One region of the Microbacterium sp. AC145 genome, then DNA from elsewhere that is predicted to be linked to it. Evidence: predicted binding sites of a transcription regulator. Region 1 holds the regulator's gene; each other region holds the start of a gene.

Evidence for each region. The regulator LexA, encoded in region 1, represses DNA repair genes until DNA is damaged. The targets are predictions, from matches to a motif close to TCGAACANNTGTTCGA.
Region 2: a site for LexA is predicted at 1,650-1,665, ahead of ACZZZN_RS00870 (HNH endonuclease signature motif containing protein). Genes of this name have one in related genera too.
Region 3: a site for LexA is predicted at 1,683-1,698, ahead of ACZZZN_RS17450 (HNH endonuclease signature motif containing protein). Genes of this name have one in related genera too.
Region 4: a site for LexA is predicted at 1,424-1,439, ahead of recA (recombinase RecA). Genes of this name have one in related genera too.

The regions. Positions count from the first base shown of each region.
Region 1 covers NZ_OZ409859.1:846,140-849,639, forward strand. Annotated here, with positions in the region: gene ACZZZN_RS04115 (S9 family peptidase) at 1-87, opposite strand, end outside; gene ACZZZN_RS04120 (hypothetical protein) at 84-1,301, opposite strand; gene lexA (transcriptional repressor LexA) at 1,379-2,065, opposite strand; gene ACZZZN_RS04130 (LysM peptidoglycan-binding domain-containing protein) at 2,346-2,708, shown strand; gene ACZZZN_RS04135 (histidinol-phosphate transaminase) at 2,780-3,500, shown strand, end outside.
Region 2 covers NZ_OZ409859.1:179,434-182,933, reverse strand. Annotated here, with positions in the region: gene ACZZZN_RS00875 (endo alpha-1,4 polygalactosaminidase) at 1-146, shown strand, start outside; gene ACZZZN_RS00870 (HNH endonuclease signature motif containing protein) at 179-1,639, opposite strand; gene ACZZZN_RS00865 (hypothetical protein) at 1,777-2,442, shown strand; gene ACZZZN_RS00860 (hypothetical protein) at 2,439-2,990, shown strand; gene ACZZZN_RS00855 (hypothetical protein) at 3,371-3,500, opposite strand, start outside.
Region 3 covers NZ_OZ409859.1:3,610,237-3,613,736, reverse strand. Annotated here, with positions in the region: gene ACZZZN_RS17460 (ATP-binding cassette domain-containing protein) at 1-1,030, shown strand, start outside; gene ACZZZN_RS17455 (hypothetical protein) at 1,114-1,563, opposite strand; gene ACZZZN_RS17450 (HNH endonuclease signature motif containing protein) at 1,709-3,016, shown strand; gene hemL (glutamate-1-semialdehyde 2,1-aminomutase) at 3,082-3,500, opposite strand, start outside.
Region 4 covers NZ_OZ409859.1:1,601,944-1,605,443, reverse strand. Annotated here, with positions in the region: gene pgsA (CDP-diacylglycerol--glycerol-3-phosphate 3-phosphatidyltransferase) at 1-194, shown strand, start outside; gene ACZZZN_RS07950 (CinA family protein) at 191-673, shown strand; gene ACZZZN_RS07945 (helix-turn-helix domain-containing protein) at 815-1,123, shown strand; gene ACZZZN_RS07940 (DUF3046 domain-containing protein) at 1,145-1,369, shown strand; gene recA (recombinase RecA) at 1,636-2,679, shown strand; gene ACZZZN_RS07930 (regulatory protein RecX) at 2,682-3,500, shown strand, end outside.

The DNA.
Region 1 (3,500 bases):
TCCCGTCGAGCCGCCGTAGTTCACATCGAGCACGCCGATCCCACGGCTCGTGAAGAACGCGATGGCGGTCGACGCTGCTCCGCTCACGTGCGCCGTGGGGCCCCCGTGCACGAACACGATGTAGGGGGAAGCTCGTGATCGGCGGGGGTCTCGTCGGGATTCGCAGGCGCGTACACGAACGCGTGGACCGGACCGTGCGAGCCCTCCACGACGATTGTCGACGCGGGTGGCATCCACGCGGGGTCGGAGGGGGCGCCCCCGGTCACTGCGGTGGTCGAGTGCGTGTCGACGTCGACGCACCACACGCCGGGCGCACCCGTCGAGCTGTTGCCCGATACCAGCACCCGCGTGCCGACGACGTCGTCGATGCTCACGTGCCCGTCTGCCGGGATCGCAAGGGTGCGTGCGTCGCGGTCGCCGTCGATCAGCACGACGCGGTCACGGCCTTCGGTGCGGACCGCGACGATCCTGCCGTCGGCGAGCGGACGATACCAGCGGTTGCCGAGCACCCAGAGCCCATAGCCGGTGTCGGCGGGTGGGTCGGTGAGCACGAGCGCCTCGGCCGGGCGGCGAGCGGTGATCCCGTCCAGTTCCTGTCGGTGCAGCGTCCAGCGCCCCGTGGCGTCGTCGGCATAGTGCAGCTCGTCGTCAGCGGTCCATTCGGGTTGCAGTGCGGCACGCGTCGGCAGCGTCGTCGTGCCGTCACCGTCGGAGACCCTGAGACTCGCGCTCTGCCAGGGCATCCGATCAGCTCGCCACTCGACCCATGCCACGCGGCTTCCGTCAGGCGACAGTGCAGGATGCGCGTAGAAGTCCGGTCCTTCGACGACTGTGAGGAGGCGGTCGGGGTCGTCGCCGGCCGATCCGTCGAGAGGAATCTCGACGATCGCCCGCGCGTGGGGCTCGGATTCGAGATCCTCGCGAACCGCGAACAGTCGGCCGTCGACGAGACGGAGGCCGCCGTAGGCCGGTCCCGACGGGGTCAGCGGCAGCAGGGGGCCTCCCCGCGGCATCCGCCGGACCCTCTGATCCGAGCCGTCGACGAAGTACAGGGTGCCCTCGTCATCCGCTGCCCATGCGCCGCCGCCGTACTCATGCACCCGAGACCGCGCGCTCCACGGACCGGGGAGCATCATCTCGCCGGTCGAACTGCGCACCGTGACACGTCCGCGCTCGTCCGGAATCGACTCGCCCCACCAGATCTCTTCACCGACGAATGCCGCACCGTCGATACGCGGGGACGAGGCGGCGACGGATGCCGGGGAGAACGGTGAGGACCAGGAACCGAAAGGCGACGACATGCTTCGACCCTATGACGAAAGGGACGCTGCGTGACGGCGCCGGTCCTGGCAGGGCGTCCCTGTGCGCGGAACCGAGATCAGACTGCGCGCAGCACGGCGACGATCTTGCCGAGGATGACCGCCTCGTCGCCGAGGATCGGCTCGAACGCCGAGTTGCGGGGCAGCAACCAGGTGTGACCGTCGCGCCGGCGAAGGACCTTCACCGTCGCCTCGCCATCGAGCATCGCGGCGACGATCTCGCCGTTCTCCGCGCTGCCCTGCGAGCGCACGACCACCCAGTCGCCGTCGCAGATCGCTGCGTCGATCATCGACTCGCCGGACACCTTGAGCATGAAGAGGTCGCCCTTGCCGACGAGCTGGCGGGGGAGCGGGAAGATCTCCTCGACCTGCTGATCGGCGGTGATCGGCACGCCGGCGGCGATCCGCCCCACGAGCGGGACCAGCGCGGCATCGCCGACGGGGGTCGCGACATCGGCGGGGTTCTCGCCACTCGTTCCGGGAAGGTCGATGAGCACCTCCATCGCACGCGTCTTGCCCGGATCGCGTCGCAGGTAGCCGCTGAGTTCGAGCTGACCGAGCTGATGGGTCACGCTCGACAGGGACTTGAGCCCGACGGCATCGCCGATCTCCCGCATGCTCGGCGGATAGCCGTAGCGGCTGATCGAGGTCTGGATGACCTCGAGGATCGCCATCTGCTTGGGACTCAGGCTCTTCCGGCGACGGGTGCGCGGAGCCTCGGACTCGGTGGCGGCGTTGTCGCTCATGATGCTCCTCAGGTGTGGACCCGGCGTCTCGGTTCGAATGTCGGTGGCCCGTGATGGGGTGTTGCTATCGAAACCGTATCCGAGAAAAGCGCGGATGGGGAATATCTGTTCGAGCGTGTCTGTTGATTCGCGGTGCGGGTTTCGAAGAACTCTTGACAGATGTTCGAATTCGAAGATACCTTCGGAACGTAGCTTCGCATTCCCGGCTCCCGGCCGAGTCGCGAATGCGAACGCTACGCCAACTTCACCGCCCAGTGCGGAAGTAGCAGAGGAGCACGACATGAGCACCATCACCTTCAGTACTGCAGCGATCGCCCCGGCAATGCCGGCGACCCGCCTTCGGCTGACGGCGCGCGGTCGCCGGGTCGTGCTGGCTCTGGCTGCGGTGCCGCTCGCGGCGGGGATCGCCTTCGGGGCGCTCAGCGGTGGCAGCGCAATGGCTTCCAACGACGCAGCCGCGACCGCTTCCTTCGAGACGGTCACCGTGATGCCGGGGGACACACTGTGGTCGATCGCCGAGAGCGTCGCACCGAAGGCTGACCCGCGCGAGGTCATCGGTGAGATCACCAGGCTCAACGTTCTGCAGGGTGCGGCGCTGCAGATCGGCGACGAGCTGGCCATCCCGGCACAGTTCTCCGAGTGATCAGCGGTCCCGGCATATCTCGGGCGTCACGCTGAGCGACCGTCGTCACCATGCGGCCTACCATGGGAAGGGTGACTGCATCACTCGCCGACCTGCCCCTTCGTGACGACCTCCGTGGACTCACTCCGTATGGCGCACCACAGGCTCCGCTTCCCATCGCGCTGAATGTCAATGAGAACACGCATCCCGTGCCGGATGCCGTGGCAAGCGACATCCTCGACGACATCGCCGTCGCGCTGCGCGATGTGAACCGCTATCCCGACCGGGAGTTCACGACGCTGCGTGAGTCATTCGCGCGCTACCTCGGCCACGGCCTCGCACCCGAGCAGATCTGGGCGGGCAACGGATCGAACGAGGTGCTGCAGCACATCATGCAGGCGTTCGGCGGTCCTGGCCGCACCGCTTTCGGCTTCGCCCCGACCTACTCGATGTACCCACTGATCGCGCAGGGAACGGGGGCACGCTGGATCGCCGGTACCCGCCAGCCCGATTACACGATCACACCGGATGAGGCCGCCGCGCAGGTCACTGACGCAGATCCCGACGTGATCCTGCTCTGCTCGCCGAACAACCCCACGGGCACGCCCCTGGGGCTCGACGTCGTCGAAGCGGTCTATGAGGCGTCTCGGGGCATCGTGATCGTCGACGAGGCGTATCAGGAGTTCGCACCACGAGACGCTGTCTCCGCGCTGACCCTGATCGACGGACGACCTCGTCTCGCGGTGTCGCGCACGATGAGCAAGGCCTTCGCGTTCGCGGGCGCCAGGGTCGGCTATCTCGCTGCCGACCCGG
Region 2 (3,500 bases), 670 kb from region 1:
TGGTCGACATCGAATACACCGACGAGCTGCCGCGATCCTTCGAGGAGATGTGCGCCGACGACGAATCCCCGGCCTCGATGGTGTTGCGCGATCGCGATCTGCTGACGCCCGACAGCGACGGGCACGTGTTCGAGACCTGCCGGTGACTCCGGCATCTCGTCGATGACCGCCGCAGCCCTCAGACGAACATGACTCGTCGTCGTGGTGGGTCGGTGTAGGTGCGGCCGAGAGGGCTGGTCCAGGTGATGGTGCCGTCGGGTTGTTGGTGCGCTGTCCACCGGTGGCGGTCATCGACGTCGGGGTGTTTGAGCGAGTGGTGTCGCCGGCAGAGGTGGCTGACGTTGTCGGTGCGGGTTCTGCCGCCGCGGGCGTGGTCGTGGGTGTGGTCGATGTCGCAGCGGTGGGTGGGCATGCGGCATCCGGGGAATCGGCAGTGCTGGTCGCGGGCGCGGAGGAAGCGTCGCATGGCCGCGGTGGGCGTGTAGGTGTCGGTCTCGATGATGAGACCGGTGGGGTCGAGGAAGAGGCGGGTCCAGCCGGTGGTGTGTCCGGCGAGGCATCGAGCGATCTCGGGGGCGAGGGGGCCGTGTCCGTCGAGTTCGGCGGGGTGGTCGTCGGCACCGGTCAGAGTGGTGGCGGCGACGGTGACCTGGATGCGGGCCGTGATGTTCTCGAGCCCGGTGCCGTTCTCGGGGCTGGGTGTGGCAGCGAGGAGGAGGTCTGCGAGGACGTCGGCGCGGATCTGATCGATCGTGCGGGTGTCTCCGGCAAGGTGTTCGATGTCGGGGCTGGTCGGGTCGGTCATCGGATCGCGCAGGCCCGCGAGCGGGTCGGTCGTGAACGTGCCCGACTCGCCCACGATGACGTGCGCATCGAAGTACGCCGCGTAGTGCGCATCGTCCGGGGAGAAGTCGTGCAGATCACGGACGTGCTCACCGTCGTCGTCCAGCGGCGACAGGTGGGTTTCTCGTTCGTCGCGGGTGCGGACGATCTCGCGTGCCATCTGGGTGAGCCGGTCGAGGATCCCCTCGGCGACCCATTCCGGCAGCACCGCGGTGAGCAGAGACAGCCCGTCCCCGACCGAACGCACCTGCACGCAGCGTTCCTCGACGGCCTTGCGCTGACGAGCCACCAGAGTCACACCCGCGAGCGTCGCCGCCACCTGCCGCGCATGAGCCCTCGTGCGCGCAGCGGTCTCCCGCTCGGCGAACACGAGCACCGCCGCCTCGTAGAGGGCCATCGTCTCAGGCGCCACGTCTCCGGCGTCGATCGCCTCGCTGACGATCATGCTCGCCCGCACGATCTCCCGCACGTGCCCGACACTGATCGTCCCGGCGGCGAACGCCGCCCTCACCCCGGGCAGAGTGCGGAACAGGGTGCGCGCGTCGGTGAACGCGTACTCGACCGACCCCGTGCTCACGCGACCCGCCGCGGCGTATTCGGCGATCATCGACCGGTCGATCGCGTCACGGTGGAAGGCGTGCTCGGTCACATCGCTCTCGCGGACAGCGATCCGCTGGATGAGCAGCTCGCTCGCCTCGGCCTCGAGCGCCGCGATCCGCCGCCGGACCTCGGTCCAGTCATCGAGCAGGCGACACCGCTCCTCGAGATCGAGGTCGAGATCGGTGCGGTGAGCCATACCCCCAGATTAGAACAAAGATACGAACAATGGCAGGGTCACCCCGCGAAGATACCGGCATCCCCAGATGCTCGACCAAGAAGCCGATCGACGCCGATGACGGCGACCGACCGCACGCGTCTCGCTAGGCTGACCTCGTGACCATCAGGGGGGACCGGACCGGCGGCGTGCGCGCGATCGCCTCGCGCTGGGCGCGGTCCGTCTCCGATCTGCCGCGCTGGATCTGGGTGGCAGCCGCGGCGGTCGCCGCACTGCTCATCGTGGTGATCGCGACCGGCGGACTCGCGCAGGCGTTGACAGAACCGCGCAGCGTCGACGCGGGCGACGAGGTGCGCACGGGCCAGCTGAGCGTCACCGTGCTCGATGCCGAGTTCACGCGCGAGGTCGAATCCGAGTACCTCGACGCGGAAGACGGCGAGGTGCTGCTGGTCATGACCCTCGCGATGGAGAACCTGACGGACCACCCGATCGGCGTCGGCACGACGGCCGATCGCATCGACACGAATCTCGTGAATCACGACGAGCCGCTGCTCGGCCTAGTCGGCGTCGAGCCCACCGACAACGCCGATGTCTGGCGTGCCGACGGATCGGCCGGTCAGGTCTACCTGCAGCCCGGGGTGCCGGACGAGGTCATGATCGCCTGGCCGGTGCCAGAAGACGCGGTGACCGGCGACGCGGTCGCTCTCGATGTGCATGAGGCCGCGATCAGCACGGGCGCCGTGCTCCTCTCGTCCCGTGTCGTGACCTGGCGCGCGGCCGACATCGCCGCGCGCATCGTCATCCCCGTGAGCGGGACGTCGTGAGACGCGCGCTGCCGTGGCTCGTCGGTGCCGCGCTCGTGCTGAGTGCCGGGCTGATGACGGCCGTGACGCCGAGCGACGAAGACGTGGTCGGGCCGATCACCGTGCACGGGCATGCCGGCGAGACCGTCGCGTCGCGGACGATCGTCGCGACCGTGACGGACGCGACCTTCGCCGATGAGGTGGTCGAATCCGCATGGAGCGCTGAGGGCAACTGGCTCGTCATCACGCTCGACGCCTCGGCGGCGACGACGGAGGTCGACGCGGCGATCCAGCTCGCGACCCTCGCCGTCGACGACCGTGTGTTCCAGGCGAGCGAACGTCCGTCGACGTCGCTGCGCGGCACCGCGCTGCGCGTCGGCACCGAGATCACGGGCACGCTGTCCTTCGAGCTGCCGACAGAGCTCGACAGCGGCACCGCCGAGCTGCGGCTCTCCTCGGGGTACTCCACCCCTGAGCTCGACGACCTGGTGGTGATCTCGATCGATCTCGATGATCTCCCCCGGGTCTCGAGCGCCGATCTCGTCGCACCGGGTTGGAGCGACGAATGAGCCGGAACGACCCGAGACGCTGGTGGCGCACCCAGCGAACCGCGCTGATCGCCCTGGCCATCGCGGCGGTCGCCGTGGTCGGCACCTACGTGTGGCTCGACGTGATTCCGAGCATCCGTCAGACGGACCGCGTGATCGAGGCTGATTCCGCCACCGATCCACGCGTCGCCATCTCGGGTCAGGAGCTCTCGCTCGGCTTCGTGGAGTGGGGGGAGTTCGATGCGCCAGAAGGGTCGCGCACGCTGAGCGTCCGCCTGACCGCCAGCGGCGGACCGGATGCCGCGTCGTGCGGCTTCGCCACCCTCATCGAGAAGTCGTCGTCGCGCACCTGGGTGAGCTCGCGGAGGGGACTCGATCTGCCCACGGGCCTCGACGCGAGCTCATGCGCCGCGGAACCCGCGTCGCATCGCATCCTGCTCATCTTCGTGCTGCCGGACGACGCTGAGGGGCCCTTCGTGCTCGACATCGAGGGCGACGACTCCGATCTCGCTCGGTTCACCGTCGTCCCCT
Region 3 (3,500 bases), 2.8 Mb from region 1:
CAGCGGCATCGAGACGCTGGCAGACCCGTCGTCCGGCGCCGTCGTGGTCGACGCGGCAGACCGCTCGGCCCTCACCGCCGCGCTCTCCGCAGCGGGTTTCGAGGTCGAGGTGCTGCGCTCCGGCCTCACCGTTCGCGGTGGCGACGCCGGGACCGTCGGCGCGATCGCCGCCGATGCGGGGGTCGCCCTGACCACGCTGGTGCAGCGCGGTCCCACCCTCGAGGACATCTTCATCGAGCTCGTCCGCGGCGGCAAGCATGCACCGCGCGCGATCCCCGGTTCGGCAGACGTCGTTCCGCCGGTGGTGAACGATGCCGCCGTCGCTACCGAGGCTGTGACTGAAGAGGCTGTGGCTGACGAGGCTGTCGCTGACGAGGCTGTGGCGGACGAAGTTCCGGCCGACGAGGCTCCCGCCGAGGAAGTTCCGGCCGAGGATGCGAATGACGCCGATGCGGCGGATGCCGAGGCATCGGACGCTGGTCTCGCTGTCGCTTCGCCCCCTTCCCAGCCGTCCTTCGACGACATCCTGTTCGGCACCGGAACCGAGCACACCGACACTGTGCAGGGTTCCGAGCCCGAGGATGCACAGGTCGCCGATCATGCGGGCATCGAGACCTTCTCCGATCTGCACCCGGATGATGACGCGCCGCACACCGCCGGGCAGGACGACGGCGGCACCGAGGTCGCGGCGCAGTCTTCCGACCACGACGACGCGTCCCCCACCCCGGCGGACGATGACGACGACGACCCGCGCTCCGCAGCCGTCAGCTCGATGCTGGCCGCAGCTGCGCGTGCGTACTACGACGACGAGCCCCGACAGTATCCCTTCGGCGAAGGCGAAGGCGATTCCGAAGGCGGAGAAGAAGCGTCCGCCGAGGGTGGCGACGAGACCGGTGAGCAGCACGAGCACGCCGAGGGCGAGGCCCACGAGCACGCCGAGAGCGAGGCCCACGAGCAGGCCGAGCACAACGAGCACCACGCCGAGGGCGAGCACCACGACCACCATGACGGCGAGCAGCGCGAGAGCTGACCAGCACCACCGCTCCCATGCGAACGCCCTCCGCGCCGACAGGCTTCGGAGGGCGTTGCGCGTAAGAGAGTCCTCTGCGCGGATCAGGCCGGTCGCGGCCGGATGACCGGGCGCCGCCGCCCCTTCGAGGTCGACGTCGGGGCGGTGGCGACGATCTCCTCGACATCGGCGGGCTCGTGCGAGACCTCGAGACGCAGTGCCTGCGTGAGCGCCAGACCGTGGCTCGTGGTGAGGATCAGTCGGCGATACTGCTCGTCGCCTTCGAGATCGATCACGACGCTCGGACGACGTCGACGGATCAGTACGAAGTCGACGCTGCCCGCGGCCTTCCACGTGCCCGACGCCAGGATGCCGGGGATGTGCGTGCCGGGGTTCGGAACCCCGCGTAGCCAGGTCCACGCGTCGTCGATGAGCTGCACCTTGGTGATCGTGCTCCGCGCGATGCGCAGATTGTCCCGGTGGAAGCTCGCCGCACGCTCGATCGGCGAGAGCACGATCTCGAGTTGCGTCTGGTCCAGCAGCAACGTCACCATGCCTCAAGTCTGCCAGCGGCGCCCTGCGAGTTGTCTGCTTCTTGCTCACAGGACGGCAACGATCCGTTGTCTGATCTCTCCATCGCGCTTTCCTTCATTCCGATGTTCCACTCGTTTATTCGAACAAATCTACTAGACTCGGAGCATGACGCAGACCACCACACACGACGTCGAGCAGCGCTCCATGCTGCTCGATTCCTGGGTGGAGAAGCGGCGACAGATCGCTGCCCTCGAGGCTGAGGCCTCCGCGCTCCTCGCCGAGCGCCTGCGACTCTGCGCCGCCGAAGAAGACGAGAACCCATACCACCGCGACGCGATCCGACGATCGATGGTCTCCGAGTATTCGGCGGCGGGTCGCATGACCCAGGGCAGCGTCGAGTATGCCTTCTCCGACGCCCGGTTCCTCGAGACGAGCCATCCTGGAGTGCGAGAGGCTTTCCGACGCGGGGCGATCACCGCCGCGCACGTCCGCGAGATCGTGCGGGCCGCGGGCGTGGTGCGCGAAGCCGTCAACAACGGAAAGGCGGATGCCGACGTGCTGCCGCTCTACGACACGGTCGCCGTGATCGTCGCCGAGACCGAGACGCCCGCTCGCACCCGCACGCATCTGCGCGAGCTCGCCGCCGTGCTCGCCGGGGCGACGACGAACGAACGTCATGCGCAGGCGAAATCTGAGCGCACGGTCACGATGCGAGCGGCGGGCGACGGCCTCGCGGTCCTGACGGTCGTACTGCCCGAGTACCTCGCGACGGCGATCATGGATCGCCTGACCCAGCTTGCACGCGCCGTCATCGCGGGGCGCGACGATCACGCGATCTTCGGCGACGGCACGTTCACCACAGACCCCGTCAACGAGCACATCCCCGCGGATGACCGCACGATCGACCAGGTGCGTGCCGATCTGCTCATCGATCTGCTCCTCGCCTCCGATCCGAGCGCCGCGAACGGGTCAGGGCTCGACAACATCGTCGCGCGCATCCAGGTCACGGTCGCCGCCACGACGCTCGCCGGCTGCGACGACCGATCAGCCCAGCTTGACGGCCACGGCCCGCTCCACCCCGACATCGCCCGCGATCTCGCCGGGCGCAACGGCGGGTGGGCACGCCTGTTCCTCGACCCTCACGGAATGGTCGTCGAGACCGACAACTACTCACCCACCGAATCGATGCGGAGGTTCCTTCGCGCCCGTGACCAGCACTGCCGATTCCCCGGATGCAGAATGCCGGCGCATAGGTGCCAGATCGATCACACCTTCGACCACGCCAAGGGAGGGAAGACCGAGATTCACAATCTCGCCCACCTCTGCGTCCGGCATCACGCGCTGAAACACCCCGACATGGCGGATGCGCATCGATGGACGGCACATCAGCTTCCCGACGGAACCATCGACTGGTTCAGCCCGCTCGGGCGCAGGTATCGAGACACTCCACGTCCGCGCGTGATGTTCGTCTGATGTGCGAGATCTCCCACGCGAGACCTGACACGAGACCTCAGGCACGAGACCTCAGCCGCGCCCCTTCAGGCGCGAGCCGCAGCTGCCGCAGCCGCTGCGATCGGCAGGGCGGCCTCGATGCGCTGCAGGTCTTCCTCGCCGTGGGCCGCCGTGAGGAACCACGCCTCGTAGACACTGGGCGGAAGCGCCACACCCTGCTCGCGCATGGCATGGAAGAACGGTGCGTACCGGAACGCGTCCTGAGCCTGCGCCTGAGCGTAATCGCGAGGTGCAGATGCCCGGAACGACGGGTTGAAGAGGCTGCCCGCGTTCGCCACGGAGTGCGTCACGCCCGCCTCCGTCAGCGCCGCCGTCACTGCGGCCGCCACCCGAGCAGCCGCCGCATCGACGGTCGCGTAGACCTCCGGAGTGGCGAGCCGCAAGGTCGCGAGGCCGGCCGCCACCGAGAGCGGATTGCCCGACAGGGTTCCCGCCTGATAGACCG
Region 4 (3,500 bases), 760 kb from region 1:
GGATGGGAAAGGTGAAGACGGCGGTGCAGGGAGTCGCACTCTCCTGGGCACTTCTCCCACTGCATGTTCTCATCGGTCTCGAGCCCTGGATCATCGTGACGACGCTCCTGATGATCGTCGTGCTGATCCTGACGGTCGCGAGCGGGATCGACTACATCGTCGCGCAGGTGCGAGGGTCTCGGCAGCCGTCGTGACCGCCGCCTCGGAGGCTCTCGGTGGGTTGATCGCGCGCGGATGGACGCTCGGTGTGGCGGAATCCCTGACGGGCGGTGCCGTCGCGGCCGAGATAGTCTCCGTCCCCGGGGCGTCTGCGGTGTTGCTGGGTGCGGTGGTGGCCTACGCGACCCCCGTGAAGGGCAGTCTGCTCGGGGTCGATGCCGACCTCCTGTCCGCGTATGGTCCGGTGCACCCTGAGGTCGCCCGACAGATGGCCGACGGTGTTCGGCGCGCGGTGAGCGTCGACGGGCGTCCCGCAGACGTCGGGGTAGCGACGACCGGGATCGCCGGACCGGAGTCGCCCGACGGTCAGCCGGTCGGCACGGTGCACATCGCCGTCGTGACGCCGACCGCATCCGTGACCGAGCCCCACACGTTCCCCGGCGATCGTGCAGCGATCCGCGCACAGGCCGCCGACGCAGCGCTCGCTCTGCTCATTCGAGTCGTCAGGGAATAGTCGGGCCATGAGTTCCGTTGTCATCGATGTGCTCACACCGAAAGCACAGCGTGCGAAGGTAGATTTTGTGAAGGTCGGTAGGACTAGACTGGCGATCTCCTTGGGGGAGACCTCGAGAAGACGATCTGGGAGGAGGTTCCGATGATTCTTGTACGACAGGAAATCGGCGATGTGCTGAGGGACTTCCGCCTGCAGAAGGGGCGTACGCTCCGGCAGGTCGCAAGCAAGGCCTCTGTGGCGCTCGGCTACCTCAGCGAGGTGGAGCGGGGCCAGAAAGAGGCATCGAGTGAGATCCTCGCCTCTGTGGCGGATGCACTCGACGTGCCCATCTCGATCATCATGCGCGAAGTCGGAGATCGCATCTCCGTCCTCGAGGGCATCCAGGTGTTCCCAGACGTCGTGCCCGACGATCTGGTCGCCTCGATCGAGCCCGAGCTCACGCTCCACTGATCGGCGAGGTTCCCGCTCTTCATGCGTCGCAGTGAATTCCTCCGCGCCGTCGATGCGGAGTTCGGAGGGCGCGGCTCATCTCTGGTCAGCGATCTCATCCTGACGCAGCTCTCCGGCCGGACGGCCGACGAGGCTCTGGATGCCGGCTACCCGCCGCGCGACATCTGGCTCGCACTGTGTGCTGAGACGGATGTGCCGATCGAGCGCCGTCATGGCGCCGGGCGCCTCGAGCCTCGCAAGAAGTGACTGCCTGACGCGTTCGATGTGTTCGGTATGACGACACGCTGATGCGGCGTGTCGTCGAATATGTGTTCGAAACGGGCGTAGTCTTCTGCACAAGTGGTTCAGAGGTCTCGTCATCCCGAATCTGTGGTTGCCGGCGACGTAATGTCGGTGGCTCCTCGTACGGTGAAGACAAGCCGAACAGCCATACGCCTTGTCGGAGAGTTCCGCCCAACCGGGAGGACCGCGACAGCCTACAGGCGGCACCACGCGAGCATTAGGAGCACGTCATGCCATCACCCGCTGACCGCGAGAAGTCCCTCGAGACCGCACTCGCTCAGATCGATCGTCAGTTCGGAAAGGGCTCGGTCATGCGACTGGGCAGCGACGAGCGCGCACCCGTCGCCGTCATCCCGACCGGCTCCATCGCCCTCGACGTCGCCCTCGGCGTCGGTGGTCTTCCGCGTGGCCGCATCGTCGAGATCTACGGCCCTGAGTCGTCCGGAAAGACGACGCTCACCCTGCACGCCATCGCGAACGCTCAGCGTGCCGGCGGTATCGCCGCGTTCATCGACGCCGAGCACGCGCTCGACCCCGACTACGCGGCCAAGCTCGGAGTCGACATCGACGCGCTTCTGGTCTCGCAGCCCGATACGGGTGAGCAGGCTCTCGAGATCGCGGACATGCTCGTGCGCTCCGGCGCCATCGACCTCATCGTGATCGACTCCGTCGCGGCTCTCGTGCCGCGTGCTGAGATCGAGGGCGAGATGGGTGATTCGCACGTGGGTCTGCAGGCACGACTCATGTCGCAGGCACTGCGAAAGCTGACCGGTGGGCTCAACCAGACCAACACCACGATGATCTTCATCAACCAACTGCGCGAGAAGATCGGTGTGTTCTTCGGATCGCCCGAGACCACCGCCGGTGGCAAGGCGCTGAAGTTCTACGCGTCTGTCCGAATGGACATCCGTCGCATCGAGACGCTGAAGGACGGCACGGACGCGGTCGGAAACCGTACTCGCGTCAAGGTCGTCAAGAACAAGATGGCGCCGCCGTTCAAGCAGGCAGAGTTCGACATCCTGTACGGCGTCGGCATCTCCCGCGAGGGAAGCCTGATCGACTTCGGCGTGGAGCACGGCATCGTCAAGAAGTCGGGGTCCTGGTACACCTACGACGGCGATCAGCTCGGACAGGGAAAGGAGAACGCGCGATCGTTCCTCCTCAAGAACCCGGACGTCGCTTTGGCGATCGAGACACAGATCAAGCAGAAGCTCGGAATCGGCGGCGCCACTGAGGCTCCTGCCGACGAGCTCGCTGAGCGTCGCCCGGCCTGACCATGGTCGATCGTGAAGGCGGGGGCGAGTCCGAGCGGCTCGCTCCCGTCATCCCGCTCTTCGGCGCGCCATCACCGGGCACCGCCGAGGTGCCGGGGGTGCGGCCGCGACCCGGAGCCGGTGACGAGCGCGGGCAGTCCGAGCTCGTCGCCGACGCTGCGGCGTGGCGTTCCACGTGGAGTGGTGGCGCCTCCAGCACGCGAGGAGTCGCTCCGCGGGCGGATTCGTCGAACGCTGCATCCGACGGATCTCCGAGCGACAGGCACCCGGCCCGAGGCGGGACGAAGTCCGCACCACGTCTGCGCGCGCTGCAGATCGAGGACGAGCCTGCGGTCGACGACGATGCACCGAGTCCGGACCAGCTCCGAGAATCAGCGGAAGAGCTGCTCGTTCGCAAGCTGCGCACTCGCTCGCTCTCGATCTCAGAGGCACGTCTTGTGCTCCGAGGATTCGAGAGAGATGGCGCACGACTCGAGACCGCGCAGATCGACGATGTTCTCGATGAGTTCTGTCGGCGCGGATACCTCGATGACCACGTCCTCGCAGAACAGCTGATCAGCGCAGGAGTCGAACGCAAAGGTCAAGGACGAGTGGCATTGTCCCGAGCGCTCGCACAGCGCGGCATCACCCGAGATGTGATCGACTCCGCGCTCTCGGAGCTTCCCGATGATGACGCTGCGCGCGCTCTGGATTTCGCACGAACCAAGGCATCATCGCTGGCTCGCCTCGATCACGACACGGCGCTTCGTCGTCTCGTCGGTCAGCTCGCTCGGCGCGGGTACAACGGGGGCATTGCGATGTCTGCAGCGAAGACGGCTCTC